Regions from separate parts of the Nocardioides ochotonae genome, predicted to be linked through region 2. Evidence: riboswitches for the same ligand, from Rfam matches in the RefSeq annotation. Region 2 holds a riboswitch; the other holds the start of a gene.
The links. A riboswitch is a leader RNA that binds a small molecule or an ion and turns the genes downstream of it on or off. The one in region 2 is predicted to bind cyclic di-AMP.
Positions count from the first base shown of each region.

Region 1: it holds a riboswitch for cyclic di-AMP, as region 2 does, so the genes downstream of both, HBO46_RS06770 (C40 family peptidase) here and HBO46_RS03915 (C40 family peptidase) in region 2, are expected to answer to the same signal.

Region 1 is NZ_CP061769.1:1,384,600-1,392,015, forward strand. Features, by position in the region: gene HBO46_RS06755 (DEDD exonuclease domain-containing protein) at 1-1,106, opposite strand, end outside; gene HBO46_RS06760 (NYN domain-containing protein) at 1,170-2,453, shown strand; gene HBO46_RS06765 (hypothetical protein) at 2,546-2,752, shown strand; cyclic di-AMP (ydaO/yuaA leader) riboswitch at 2,904-3,054, shown strand; gene HBO46_RS06770 (C40 family peptidase) at 3,082-4,077, shown strand; gene HBO46_RS06775 (hypothetical protein) at 4,128-5,336, shown strand; gene HBO46_RS06780 (M48 family metallopeptidase) at 5,333-6,568, shown strand; gene HBO46_RS06785 (AMP-dependent synthetase/ligase) at 6,608-7,416, opposite strand, start outside.
Region 2 is NZ_CP061769.1:793,355-800,770, forward strand. Features, by position in the region: gene ligD (non-homologous end-joining DNA ligase) at 1-118, shown strand, start outside; gene ligD (non-homologous end-joining DNA ligase) at 115-1,026, shown strand; gene HBO46_RS03900 (hypothetical protein) at 1,182-1,682, shown strand; gene HBO46_RS03905 (response regulator transcription factor) at 1,731-2,426, shown strand; gene HBO46_RS03910 (oxygenase MpaB family protein) at 2,467-3,405, shown strand; cyclic di-AMP (ydaO/yuaA leader) riboswitch at 3,583-3,711, shown strand; gene HBO46_RS03915 (C40 family peptidase) at 3,718-4,317, shown strand; gene HBO46_RS03920 (spermidine synthase) at 4,323-5,111, opposite strand; gene HBO46_RS03925 (GAP family protein) at 5,200-5,859, shown strand; gene HBO46_RS03930 (AMP-binding protein) at 5,916-7,416, opposite strand, start outside.

The DNA of each region.
Region 1 (7,416 bases), 590 kb from region 2:
ACCTTGCGCGAGCCGAACGGGCCGACGTAGTCGGCGTCGTCGTCCAGCACCTTGCGCACCAGGGACAGTCGCGGCCACGGCTCCCGCGTGAGCTTGAGGAAGTGGACCTTCTCGGGGAACCGGGAGCGGCGGTTGTAGCGCGGCTTGTGCTCGGCGATCAGCCGCAGCTCGCGGACCTCGGCCTCCAGCGGTGTGGCGCACTCGATGCCGGTCACGCTGGTGGCCAGGCCGATCATCTCGCCCATCCGCGAGCGGGTCTCGGAGGCGGTGAAGTAGGAGCGCACGCGGGTGCGCAGGTCGCGCGAGGTGCCGATGTAGAGGACCCGCTCCTCGGCGTCGCGGAAGAGGTAGACCCCGGCGGTGCGGGGGAGCCCCTCGGCCAGGTGGCGCTTCTGGCGCTGGGCGGTGCTGACGCGGGAGGAGAACGTCTGCAGCTCCTCCAGGGTGTGCACGCCGAGGGAGCCCAGGCGCTCCATCAGCCCGTGCAGGACGTCGACGGTGGCGCGCGCGTCGGCCAGTGCGCGGTGGTTGGGGGTGGTACCCGCGCCGAACAGCGCGGCGAGCGTCGAGAGCTTGCAGTTGGGCGCGTCGTCACGGGTGATCACCCGGCGCGCCAGCTTCACGGTGTCCACGACCTCGAACGCGGGCCAGGCGCGCTCCTGGCGGGCGGCGAAGTGTTGGAGGAAGCCGACGTCGAAGGGCGCGTTGTGGGCCACCAGCACGCAGCCGGCGGCGAACTCCAGGAAGGCGGGCAGCGCGGTCTCGATGCCCGGCGCGTCGGCGACCATCGAGTTGGTGATGCCGGTGAGGACCGCGATGAAGGCGGGGATGTCGGTGTGCGGGTTGACCAGCGTCTGGAACTCGCCGAGCACCTCCCCGCCGCGGACCTTGACCGCGCCGATCTCGGTGATCATCGACCCGGCCGCCGCCGAGCCGCCCGTGGTCTCGAGGTCGACCACGCAGAAGGTGATGTCGCGCAACGGTCGACCGAGCTCGTCGAAGGAGCGCTGGGACTCCCAGCGCGAGGGCGCCGGCCCTGCTGCTCGTCCCTGCGGCGATGCCGACTCCCGAACCCCGTCACGTACTGCACTGCCGGCACTGCTCATGGGCACGACCGTAGGGCGCGGCACCGACAACCCCGCGACGCCGCGCGGCATAGGCTGGTCACGATGGACGACGTCGTGAGCACCACCACGGAGCCGGGGCTGGAGACGCTTCCGGCGCCGGTGCGCGCCCGCGTCGTCGCCCGCGCCGCCGAGGTGCTGCCCGAGGTCCCGCGGCTGCCGCCGAGCCTGCGCCGGGTCGCGGCGTTCGCGCCGGCCCGCCGCGGCCGGCTCGGCGCCGGCGCGATCACCGCGGCGCTGGCCGACGACGACCTGCGGGAGCGGGTGGCGGTGCAGCTGACGGCGCGCGGACCGGCGGCCGCGGACCCCGTCGACGCGCTGGCGCTCGCGTGGCTGCTGCGCCCGGAGGGCTGGACCGCGGTGCTCGCCGACGGGGTACGCCGCCTGGAGGAGCAGACCGGCACCGGGGCGCGCGAGGCGGAGGTGGAGCGGCTGCGGGCGCGCCTGGAGCAGGCCGAGCAGGCGCACCGCGAGCTGCGCGCCAGCCACCGGGTGCAGGTCGATGAGTACAAGTCCGAGATCAGCACGCTGCGCCGCCGCCTCGGCGAGAGCCGGGCGGCCGAGCGCGCTGCCCGGTCCGGGGAGGAGAACGAGCTGCGCGAGGCCGTCGCCGCGCGCGAGGAGGCGCAGGCCCAGGCGGCCGCCCACCTCAAGGAGGTCCGCCGGCTGCGCGCCCAGGTGAGCGGGCTCGAGGAGGAGCTCGCCGCGGGCCGTCGTACGACGCGCGCGGCGAAGGACGAGGGGACGGTGCGGGCCCGGGTGCTGCTGGAGACGCTGCTCGACGCGGCCGGTGGGCTGCAGCGCGAGCTCGCGCTGCCACCGGTCTCGGGCAACCCGGCTGACCGCGTGGAGGCCGAGGTGGCCGGCGCGGGGGAGCGCGGCCCGGGCGGTGGTCCGGTCCGGCCCTCGGTGACGCCGGCCCTGCTCGAGCAGTACCTCGCCATGCCGCGGGCGCGGCTGGTCGTCGACGGCTACAACGTCAGCAAGACCGCCTGGCCCCAGTCCTCGCTGGAGGCCCAGCGGATCCGGCTGCTCAAGGCGCTGGCACCCGTCGTGGCGCGCACCGGCGCGGAGACGACGGTGGTCTTCGACGCCGCCGCCTCGAGCCACCGCCCGGTGGTCGGCGCCCCGCGCGGGGTGAAGGTGCTGTTCAGTCCCGAGGGCGTGATCGCCGACGACGTGATCCGCGACCTCGTCACGGCGGAGCCGGTGGGCCGCGTCGTGCTGGTGGTCACCAGCGACGGGGCGCTCGGGGCCGACGTGGCCCGCGCCGGTGCCCGGGTGGTCCCCTCCGACGTGCTGCGTGCGCTGCTCGACCGCACGGCCTGATCACACCGACGGGCCGGCCGACGTACCCGCCCGACACGCCGTACCGGCCCGCGGTGGGCTGACTGTCGGTGGTCGCTGTCAACGTGCGCAGCATGACGACGAGGATCGACTGCGACACCTGCGTGGTGCGCGCCCTGGCCTGCCACGACTGCGTGGTGACGGTGCTCCTGGGCCCGCCGCCGGAGCTCACCTTCGACGACGACGAGCGCCGAGCGCTCGACATCCTGGCCGAGGGCGGGCTGGTGCCCCCGTTGCGACTGGTGAGTGCGGTCGACTCGCCCTACACCGAGTCGGCGTGAACCGCGTCGCCGGCGCCGGGGTCCGCATGTGACCCGTCGGTAAATTCCCGTCCGCTTGCAGGGAGGCGGATTGGCTGCGCCGGATGGGTGGGGTTAACGTGTCGTCATCAGGTGCCCGTGGGAGTGGATCACTCGATCCGCGCGGGCACCGCGCTGAGTCCCGGGCCGTTCTCGAACGGCCCAGGAACCGGGGAACCACCATCACCTGGGGTGAATCCCTCGCAAGGCGGAGTGCGCAAGCACTCCGAGGAGCGGGGGTAGGGCAAGTCGTGCCCGAACCCGACAGCTCACCCGGTAGGCGTACGACATGCAAGGGAGACCGCCCGCTCGTGCAGCACGGTCGCAAGCGATTCATCAGTGCCCTCGCCGGCACCGGACTCATCGGGGCCATCGCGCTCAGCCCCTCGACCCCGGCCAACGCCGAGCCCGACATCGACGATGTCAAGGAGCGGGTGGATCGGCTCTACCACGAGGCCGAGCAGGCCTCGGAGCGCTACAACGACGCCAAGCTCGAGCTGGCCGACCTCCAGGGCGACCTCACCTCGCTGCGCGCCGACGAGAAGCGGCAGGACCAGCGCCTGTCCGGCGTGCGCGACCAGGTCGCCGACTCGATCGTGACCCAGTACACCGGCCAGGGCCTCTCGGCCGCCGGTGAGGTCTTCGTCTCCGACGACCCCGGTGCCTTCCTCGCCTCGCTCACCACGATGGCGGCCTTCAACGATCTCCAGGGCGAGCTGCTCGGCAGCTACACCACCGAGGTCAAGGCCCTCGAGCTGCGCCGCGAGGCCACCGAGAGCCGGATCGCCAAGGTCGCGGAGACCAAGGAGGAGATGGCCGAGCAGAAGGAGGCCATCGAGGAGAAGTTCGACGAGGCCCAGGCTCTGCTCGACCGCCTCGAGGCCGAGGAGCGCGAGGCGCTCGTCTCGCGCAGCGCTTCCCGCGAGGACGCCCCGGCTCCCGCCAGCGTCCCCGCCTCGGGTCGCGCCGGCGCGGCGATCCAGTACGCCATGGCCCAGGTCGGCGACGCCTACGTCTACGGTGCCGCGGGCCCCAGCGCCTTCGACTGCTCCGGGCTGACCATGATGGCGTGGGCCCAGGCCGGCGTCGCGCTGCCGCACTCCTCGAGCGCGCAGTTCTCCTCGGGTCCGCGGATCTCCGAGGGTGACCTCCAGCCCGGCGACCTGGTCTTCTACTACAGCCCGATCAGCCACGTCGGCATGTACATCGGCAACGGCCAGATCGTCCACGCGGCCAACCCGGGCAGCGGTGTGACCACCGCGCCGCTGCACTCCATGCCCTACGTCGGCGCCGTCCGCCCGGGCTGATCGCCCTGGCACACGAGCCGTCCGCGAAGGCCGGTCACCCACGTCGGTGGGTGGCCGGCCTTTCGCTGTTCCTGCTGCTGGCGCTCCTCGCAGGCGTCGCGCTCGTGCTCACCTCCGGCCCCCATGTCGCCCCCGAGCGCGAGGACGGGGTCACGCCCGGCGCGGTCGACCCCGCCGGGGCCGTCCGGGCACTGGCGGCGCTGGAGCGGGCGGTCGGCGAGCGGCAGGACCCCGGGGCCGGCCCCGAGGACGTCGCGCACATCGTGGCCAACGCCCGCCGGCTGCGGGTCACCGACTTCAGTCTGCGCTACATCGATGCCACCGCCCCGGCCGACGACGAGGGCCGCTGGCGCGCCGCCGTCGAGGCGACCTGGCGCTTCGCGGGCTTCGACACGGAGGTCGCCCGCGCCGAGCTGGAGGTGGCGCTGCGCTCCGCTCCCTCCTCTCCCTCCGGTCCCTCCTTCAGGGACGGCGTGGTGATCGAGTCCGTCGGCGGCGCCGGGCGCGCGCCGCTGTGGCTGGCGACGGCGGTGCAGGTCCGCCGCACCCCGGAGACCCTCGTGCTGGTCGCCGCGAGCGCCGACGACGCGCCCCGCTACGCCGCGCTGGCGCGCGCGGCGGTCCCCGTCGTACGCCGGGTGCTGCCGTCGTGGCGCCCGCGCCTGGTGGTGGAGGTGCCGGCGTCCTCGCGCGACCTGGACCGGGCGCTCGGCGCCGAGCCGGGGACCTATGCGGGGATCGCCGCGGTCACCGCCACCGTCGACGGCTCCCGCGACCGTGGCGCGCCGACCCACGTGCTGGTGAACCCCGAGGAGTACGACCGGCTGCGCCGCTCGGGGGCGCAGGTGGTGATGAGCCACGAGGCGGTGCACGTCGCCACCGGCGTCGCGACCAGCTCGATGCCGCTGTGGCTGCTGGAGGGCTTCGCCGACTACGTGGCGCTGCGCGACGTGGACCTGCCGGTCTCGACGACCGGCGCCCAGATCGTGCGTCAGGTGCGCGAGCGCGGCGCCCCCCGGGCGCTGCCGGACGTGCGCGCCTTCGACGTCGCCAACGGCGGGCTCGGTGCGGTCTATGAGAGCGCGTGGCTGGCGGCCGTGGTGCTCGCCGAGCGGGCGGGGGAGGCCGGGCTGGTCGAGGTCTACGAGAGCGTGCGCGACGGGGAGGACCTCGACGCCGTGCTCGACAGGATCGCGGGGTGGGACGTGGACGCGCTGACCACCGCCTGGCGCGAGCGGCTGCGAGACTTGGCGGCGTGACCCCAGAGCACCGGCCGGCAGCGCTCGGCGTCAGCATCGTGGCCGGCCTGCTCTTCGTCGCCCTCGCGGCGTGGCTGGTGCCGTGGGACCCGGTCCCGGGCGGCGACCTGACCCCGGCCGATCCCGCGGCGTACTTCGGCGCCGAGCACCTCGCGCGCGCCGAGACCTTCACCACCTGGTCACGGGTGTGGAGCTGGAGCTCGTTGGCGGTCTCGCTCCTGGTGGCCTGCTGGTTCGGCTTCACCCGGCGCGGCCGGGCGGTGGTCGCGCGCGTGCAGCGCGGGCCGTGGTGGCTGCAGGTGGTCCTCGCGGTCGCCTTCCTCGACCTCGTCGGTCGGCTGGTCACCCTTCCCTTCGGCATCCGGCAGCGCCTGCACCTGCGCGAGTACGGGCTCTCGGTGCAGTCGTGGGACGGGTACGCCGCCGACCTGGTCACGGGCGAGCTGCTCGACATCGTCGTGACCTCGCTGGCGCTGCTCGCGGTCATGGCCTGCGCGCGCCGCTGGCGCCGGGCCTGGCCGGTGATCGCCGCGGGCGTCGCGGCGACGCTGGTGATGCTGGGGTCCTTCGTCTACCCGATCGTGGTGGAGCCGCTGTTCAGCTCCTTCACCACGCTGCCGGACGGTGCGCTGCGCGACGGTGTCCTCGCCCTCGCCGAGGAGGAGGGGGTCGACGTCGACGAGGTGCTGGTCAACGACGCCTCCCAGCGCACCACGACCCTCAACGCCTACGTCTCGGGGTTCGGTGGGACCCGGCGCGTGGTCCTCTACGACACCCTCGTCGAGGAGCTGCCGCAGGACCAGGCGCTGACGGTGGTCGCGCACGAGCTGGCCCACGCGCGCCACGACGACGTGCTGGTGGGGTCGGTGCTCGGCGCGAGCGGTGCGGCGTTCGGCGTCGGCCTGCTCGGGCTGGTGCTCGGTGGCCGGCGCCGGGCCACCCGGCTCGGGGACCCCGCGTGCGTGCCGGTCGTGCTGGCGCTGGTCGCGCTCGCGACCTTCCTGTCCAGCCCGGTGCAGAACACGATCAGCCGCCACATCGAGCTGCGCGCCGACGTCGACGCGCTGCGCGCCACCGACGATCCCGAGACGTTCGTCGACATGCAGGTGCAGCTGATGACCCGTTCCTTGGCCGACCCGACGCCGTGGGCGCCGTCCCAGCTGTGGTTCGGCTCCCACCCCACGGGGTGGACGCGGATCGCGCTGGCGCAGCGGTTGGCCCAAGAGGAGTAGCCGCGCGCCAGCCGTGGAGCAGCCGGCCCGGCGTCCGGCTCAGGCGTAGAGCGCGTCGATGTCCGCGCGGTGCTCGCGGACGACCTCGCGGCGCTTGAGCTTGAGGCTCGGGGTGAGCATGCCGTCCTCCTCGGTCCAGTCGATCGAGAGGATCCGGAACTTGCGGATCGACTCGGCCTTGGAGACCGCGAGGTTGGCCTCGTCGATGGCGCCCTGGATCTCGGCGAGCAGGTCCGGGTCGTCCAGGTGGTCGGTGAGCGGACCGGTCTTGCCGTTGAGCTCGGCCCAGCGCGGCCAGGTCTCGGGGTCGAGGGTGACGAGGGCGGCGATGAAGGGCTGGCCGTCGCCGACGACGATGCACTGGCTGATGAGGTAGTGCGAGCGCAGACGGTCCTCGAGCACGGCGGGCGCGACGTTCTTGCCGCCCGCGGTCACGATGATCTCCTTCTTGCGCCCGGTGATCCGGATGAAGCCCTCGTCGTCGACCTCGCCGATGTCGCCGGTGTGGAACCAGCCGTCCGGCTCCAGGGCCTCCGCGGTGGCCGCCTCGTCGTTCCAGTAGCCGGCGAAGACCTGGCCGCCGCGGAACAGCAGCTCGCCGTCCTCGGCGACGCGGACGGTGGTGCCGGGGAACGGGCGACCGACGCTGCCCATCTTGGTGGCGGTCGGCATGTTCGCCGAGAGCGCGGCGGTGGTCTCGGTGAGGCCGTAGCCCTCGAGGACGGTGATGCCGACGCCGCGGAAGAAGTGGCCCAGGCGCTCGCCGAGCGCGGCGCCGCCGGAGATCGCGTAGCCGCACTTGCCGCCGAGCGCGGTCAGCAGCTTGGCGTAGACCAGCTTGGCGAACA
Region 2 (7,416 bases):
CTGGGTCGACCCGGTGCTCGTCGTCGACGTCGACACCCACCACACCTCGCGTGCCCAGCGGCTGCGCCAGCCGTCGTACCAAGGGGTGCGCAGTGACCTGTCCCCGGAGGACCTGTGAGCCCCGCACGCGACCGGCAGGAGGTGCGCGTCGAGGTCGACGGGCGCACGCTGACCATCAGCAGCCTCGACAAGGTGCTCTACCCGCGCACCGGCACCACCAAGGGGGAGGTGCTGCACTACTACGCCCAGATCGCGCCGGTGCTCTTGCCGCACCTCGCCGACCGCGCGGTCACCCGGATCCGGTGGCCGCACGGCGTGCAGGACGGCAGCTTCTTCGAGAAGAACACCCCGCCCGGCACCCCGTCGTGGGTGCGCACCGTCAAGGTGCCGACCACCGGCTCGCGCGGCAGCTCGCGACACGGCGACACGCTCGTCTTCCCGGTCGCGGGCGACCTGGCCACGCTCACCTGGCTGGTCAACCTGGCCGCGCTGGAGCTGCACGTGCACCAGTGGAGGGTCGGGCGCAACGGGCGCCCGCGCAACGCCGACCGCCTCGTCATCGACCTCGACCCCGGCGAGCCGGCCGGGCTGCACGAGTGCTGCCAGGTCGCGCTGCTGGTGCGCGAGCACCTCGAGGACCGGGGGCTGGAGGGTCGGCCGGTCACCAGCGGCAGCAAGGGCCTGCACCTGTACGCCGACCTGCCGCGCCGGCTGCCCTCGGAGGACGCCACCGCGCTGGCCAAGGAGATCGCCGAGGAGCTCCAGCGCGCCCACCCCGACCGGGTGACCGCGACGATGACCAAGTCGCGCCGTGGCGGCAAGGTGTTCCTCGACTGGTCGCAGAACGCCGGCTCCAAGACCACCATCTCGCCGTACTCGCTGCGCGGGAAGGAGCGGCCGACGGTGGCGACGCCGGTGACCTGGGAGGAGGTCGAGGCCGGCGCCGAGGACCCCGAGGGCCTGGGCCAGTTCCTGTTCGGCGAGGTGCTCGAGCGGGTCGCGGAGCACGGCGACCTGTTCGGCTGACCTGTCGATCCGAGGCGCGACGGGCCGGCCGCCGCGCGGCGGCCGGCGATGTTACCGCCCCGTAGGGGACGCGTGGTGTCGGCGTGGGGCGCAGGAGAGAGGGGCGCTCCTAGCGTGGGCACGCCACGCAGCCACCGACCCGGAAGGACCGCCCGATGGCGCCGACGTCCCGCAGGAGCAGCTCCTCGCGACGGGTGCTGGTGGTCGCCGCGGCGCTGGGTGGGGCGGCGCTGGTGGTCCTCGGCCTCGGCGGGCCGGGCGTGACGGTCGGGGCCGCCGACGGGGTGCGCCTGGAGCCGGTCGCCGACACCCGACACGCGACGCTGGTGGTGAGCGAGCTGGAGCCGGGGGAGCAGGTCACCCGCGACCTGACCATCGCCAACGACACCTCGCAGCCAGCGCGGCTGACCCTCGTCGAGCACGGCGAGGAGACGCCCTTCGGCGCGGAGCCGCTCGAGGTCTCGATCTCCCAGGACGGGCGTCAGGTGTACGCCGGCCCGCTCGGGGGTCTCGGTGACTACGCCCAGGACCTCGGGCTGCTGCCGGGCGGGGGCGACACCACCCTCACCTTCACCGTGGCCCGCGACCACGCGGCGGGGGAGGGGCCGACCGAGGACGTGGAGATCGCCTACACGTGGGCGACGAGTCCGGCCTGAGTCTGCAACATCGAGTTTCCGGGGGACGCCGGGCCCTATGCTTCGGCCATGGCCCCGCGCGTTCTCGTCGTCGAAGACGAAGAGGACATCGCCTATCCGCTCGTCCGCACGCTCGAGCGTGAGGGGTACGTCGTGGAGTGGGTCGACACCGGTCTCCGGGCGCTGGAGATCCTGGCCTCCGATCCCTCCGACGTGCTGCTGCTCGACCTCGGCCTGCCCGACCTCGACGGGCTCGAGGTCTGCCGCAAGTCCCGCGAGGCGGGGTACCTCGGGGCGATCCTGATCCTCACCGCCCGGGCCAGCGAGATGGACCGCGTGGTCGGGCTCGACTACGGCGCCGACGACTACCTCGCCAAGCCGTTCGCCCTGGCCGAGCTGCACGCCCGCATCCGGGCGCTGCTGCGCCGTACCGCCGGCACCGGCTTCGGGACCGAGGACAGCGGGCAGGGCGCGCTGCGCGTGGACGTCGCGGCCCGGCGGGTCTACGCCGGCACCGAGGAGGTGGCGCTGACCGGCAAGGAGTTCGACGTCTTGTCGATCCTGGCCGCCAACCGCGACAAGGTGGTCTCCCGCGGCCGGCTGATGGCCGACGTGTGGGACGAGAACTGGTACGGCTCGACCAAGACCCTCGACGTCACGATCGGCCGGCTGCGCCAGAAGCTCGAGAGCGTCGGCGTCACCGACAAGGTGGTCGCGGTCCGCGGCGTCGGCTTCCGCCTCGAGGGCGCGCGCCCGCCGCTCTGAGCCGTTCCCCTGCCGCCCGAGCTGCTCTAGGTTGGCCGGCATGGCTGGCCCGACCGAGACGAGCGGCGGCATCCGGATCCGCGGCACCCGCTTCGGCGGCGTCGCGCGCACGCACTGGCGCCGTACCAACGACGCGATGGACCCCGAGACGCAGTACGTCGAGATCTATCGCAACGTCGCGATGCAGGAGTTCCCCTGGGACATGAACCAGGCGCTGAGCTTCGCGCTGTTCCGCACCTACGCGGTGCCCGGGATCGGCCGGCTGCTCGACCGCACCGGGGAGTTCACGGGCAACACCCAGAAGCGCTACGACGACACGGCGCTGCTGCTCGAGGTGCCGTTCGGCCGCGGCTTCGAGGACCCCGAGGCGCGCGCGGCGATCCGGCGGATCAACCAGATGCACCGCTCCTACGACATCCCCGACCACGAGATGCGCTACGTGCTCAGCACCTTCGTGGTGGTCCCGAAGCGCTGGCTCGACGACTACGGCAAGCGGCCGCTGAGCGACGTGGAGCTGCGCGCGTCGGTGAACTACTACCGCGAGCTCGGCCGGCACCTGGCGATCCCCGACATCCCGGACAGCTACGACGGGTTCGCGCGCCTGATGGACACCTACGAGGCCGAGCACTTCGCCTTCGACGAGGGCGGGCGCCGCGTCGCCGACGCCACGCTCGCGCTGCTGCTCACCTTCCACCCCTCGGTCGCCTCCCGGGCGGTCGAGGTGTTCAGCCGCTCGCTGATGGACCAGCCGCTGCGCGAGGCGTTCGGCTACGACGCCCCCGCGCCCCGGGTCGAGGCGCTCTCGCGCGGCCTGCTGCGCGCCCGCGGCGTACTCCTGCGGGCGTTCCCGGTGCGCCGCGACCCCAAGCGGATCGCCGACCTGCCCTGGATCCGCAGCTACCCCGACGGCTTCCGCGTCGCCGACCTCGGCACCTTCCCCGCCCAGACCCCCACCCCAGGCTGCCCCGTCCCGCACTGACCCCCTCGCCGAGCCGGCCCTCGTGGTTGCGTGAGTCGGGGCTGGTGGTTGCGCTGAACTGGACCTCGCCCCCCGTCGGACGTACCGTCGATGCCTTGACCTGAGCCCAGGTCGCCGACGCAGCGGTACGCCGAGTCCTGCCCGCCGCCTGCGCCGGAAGTCGGACGGTGCGCGCGCCGCCGGGGCAGGAGTGGGGGACCCACCTCTCCACGCGGTCCACGGACCGCTCGGGGCGAAGCCACCCGCGGGTGGCCGGGCACCTTCCAAGCCCGAGCCCGACAGCTCACCTCACAGGCGTGGGAAGGACAGCCCATGCACTCGACCACCCCCACCACCGGTCCCACCACCGCGGAACCCCGCCGCATGACCGGCCCGCTGCGCCACGCCGTACGACTCGCGGCCCGCGTCGTCGGCGCCGGCGCCCTCGCCGTCACCCTGCTCGGGGTCGCGCCGACCCCGCCCGCCGAGGCCGCCTCCGGCGTGACCCTGCAGGCTGTGGCGCCCGCCGCCAGCAAGAAGCCCGCCGCGCGCAAGAAGCAGGAGCGTCGCATCGGCAAGGCGATCTCCGTCGCGCGCAACCAGATCGGCGACCGCTACCGCTACGGCGCCACCGGGCCCGACGCCTTCGACTGCTCCGGGCTGACCAGCTATGCCTTCCGCAAGGCGGGCATCAAGGGGATCCCGCGGACCTCCTCGGCGCAGGCCGGCTGGGCCAAGCGGATCTCGCGCTCGAAGATGCGCCGCGGCGACCTGGTCTTCTTCCACAACGGCGGCCGCGTCTACCACGTCGGCATCTTCACCGGCGTCAAGGACGGCAAGCGCCGCATCATCCACGCGCCGTCGACCGGCAAGCGCGTGCAGGCGGCGAAGATCTGGACCGACTCCTGGTTCGCGGGCACCGCGCGCCGCTGACGCACTCAGGGGACGGGTGAGGGCTCCGCGTCGGCGTCGGTGAACGGCCGGCCGCCGCCGAAGGAGTCGCTCACCTGCCCCGCGTCCAGCACGCGGTACGGCGCCGGCGAGCTCGCCGCGCGTCGGGCCAGCTCCTCCAGCGGCACCGGCCCGCGCGAGGCGACGAGCAGCAGGTTGCCCCCGCGCCGGCCCCGCAGCGTCGCCGGCTCGGCGCTCAGCATCAGCCGCGGCAGGCTCTCGCGCACCGCCGCCACCACCCGCCGGGTCCACGCGAACGGCGCCCGGTCGGCGAGGTTGAGCAGCAGCAGGCCCTGCGCGCCGAGCACCTCCGCCGCCACCGCCGCGGCCTCGCGGGTGACCAGGTCACCCGGCACGCGCCCCTCGGCGTACGCGTCGACGACGATGACGTCGGCGCTCTCCGGGCGCAGCGCCGCCAGGCCCGTGCGGCCGTCCACCGGGCGCACCTTGATCCCGCTGCGCGCCGGCAGCGGCAGCTCCGCGCGCACCCGCTCGGTCACGTGCACGGCCGGCTCGAGCACGATCTGCGCCGACCGCGGCCGGGTCGCCGCCACGTAGCGCGGCAGCGTCATCGCCGCCCCGCCCACGTGCACCACCCGCACCGGCTCACCCGCCGGCGCGCACGCGTCGAGCACGTCGCCGATGCGTCGTACGTAGTCGAAGGCCAGCCGGGTCGGGTCCTCGAGGTCGACGTGGGACTGCTCGTGCCCGTCGAGGCGCAGCACGAACGACCCCGCCCGCTCGGTCGGCACGATCTCGAGAGTCCCGGTGTCCACGGGCCCATCCTCGCAGCCATGCCCGGCCGCGCCGCGCCACGTCGCAGCAGGGTCTACGCCCGTCTCGCCGCCGTTACGCTTCCGCTCAATGCTCAGTGTCCTGGCGCTCGTGATCCCGCTGGCCTTCGCCGGCGCGATCAGCCCGGTCATGCTCACCGAGCAGACCGTGCTGCTGGCCGGGCGCAACGGCCGCCGCGTCGCGGCGAGCTACGCCCTCGGGGTCGCCACGACCTTGCTGGTGCTCCTGTCGCTCCTGGTCCTCTTCGGCAGGTCCATCGCGCTGCCGAAGGAGCCCAGCCTCAGCGCCTCGCTCGACATCGTCCTCGGCACCCTTCTCGTGCTCATCGCCGCCGTGCTCCGGTACCGCCGGCCGCGGTCCCCGAAGCCCGAGAAGTCGCGGGAGCGCGGCGGGCTCAGCCCGAGCCGAGCGCTGGGCTTCGGCGTGTTCTCGATGGCGACGAACTTCACGACGCTGGCGGTCATGGTCCCCATCGCCAAGGAGATCGCCGCCAGCCACCTCGACGTGCTCGCCCGTCTGATCGTGCTCGCCGTCGTGGTCGTCGTGGCGGCGGTGCCGGCCTGGCTGCCGCTCGCGATGACCCTGGTGGCGCCCGGTCCCACCCGTCGCGGTCTGCAGGCGCTGGGCGACTTCATCGACACCCGCGGTCGGTTGGTCACGGTGCTGCTCCTGGCCGCGGTAGGCCTCTTCCTGGTGGTCCGCGGCATCGTGCGCATGGTCGGTCTCTGAGGCCGACAGGGCCCGTTGTCCGCAGATCTGGGTAGAGGGGTTGGCCGTAACCCGCGTCAGGCGGGGGTGGGGGCGTGCTCGCTCGCGACCGCCTTGGCCCAGCGGTAGTCGGCCTTGCCGGCGGGGGTGCGCTTGACCTCGGGGACGACGACCAGGTCGCGGGGGACCTTGTAGCCGGCCAGCGACTCGCGCGCGTGGCGTTGGACGTCCTCGAGCTGCGGCTCGCGGCCCTCCCGCGGGGAGACGACGGCGGCGACCCGCTCGCCGAGCCGCTCGTCGGGGATGGCGACGACGAGGACGTCGGCGATGTCGGGGTGGCCGTGGAGGACGTTCTCGACCTCCTCGACGTAGACCTTCTCCCCGCCGGTGTTGATGCACTGCGAGCCGCGGCCGAGGAAGACGATCGAGCCGTCGTGGTCGCGGTAGCCCATGTCGCCCAGCACCGAGCAGCGCCGCCCGTCGGGCAGTGTGCGGAACGTGCGGGCGGTCTTCTCCTCGTCCTTGTAGTAGCCCTGGGGGACCGGGCCGAGGCGGGCGATGAGGCCGACGTTCTCGGGTCCGGCGGGCACCTCGGCGAGCGTGTCGTCGACGACGAGCATCTTGTCGGTGGCCGGCACCCGCAGGTTGCCCCGCTCGTCCAGCGTGATCTCGCCGTCGTTGCCCGACTCCGAGGCGCCGAAGTTGTCGCGCTGCATCGCGCCGGGCGCGAGCGCCTTGAACCGGTCGCGGCAGGCTTGGGACCAGATCGCCCCGCCGGAGGTGATCATGAACAGCGCGGAGTAGTCGACCGCGTCCTGGCGGCGCTCCATCTCATCGGCCAGCGGCATGCCCATTGCGTCGCCGACGATGAGCAGGCTCTGCAGGCCGTCGTGCGCGATGCCGTCGACGATCCTCGCCGGGTCGAAGTCACGGAGCATGACCAGCCGGCCGCCGAAGATGAAGTAGAAGAACATCGCGTACGACGCCGCGCCGTGCATCAGCGGGGCCGCGATGAGGAACGAGATCGGGGGCATCGCCTGGGCGGCCGCCGCGACGGCGGCGAGGTCGGGGTGGGCGTCGCCGTAGGGGTTGCCGCCCGAGAGCGGCTTGTGGAAGAGGTCGTCGTGGGTCCAGACGACGCCCTTCGGGTAGCCCGTGGTGCCGCCGGTGTAGAGGATGTAGTGCTCCTCCCCGGTGCGCTCGGCGAAGTCCCGCTCGGCCGGCTGGTCGCGCCAGCCGGCGAGGTCGACGAGCGCGACACCGCGCTCGCCGGCCGCGGACACGAGCGCCGCGTCGGGCTGCCCGGCGACGTACACGGTGCGGAGCTGGGGGAGGCGGTCGAGGATCGAGGCGAGCACCTGCTGGTGGGCGGTCTCCTCGACGACGACGGCGACGCTGTCGGAGTTGGTGAAGAGGTACTCCAGCTCCGCGGCGGTGTAGCGGTAGTTCACGTTGATCGGCACCGCGCGGATCTTGAGCAGGCCGACCATCGAGGTGACGTGCTCGACGCTGTTCTTGAGGAAGATCGCGACGTGCTCACCCGGCGCGACGCCGTGTGCCGCGAAGAGGTGGCCGACC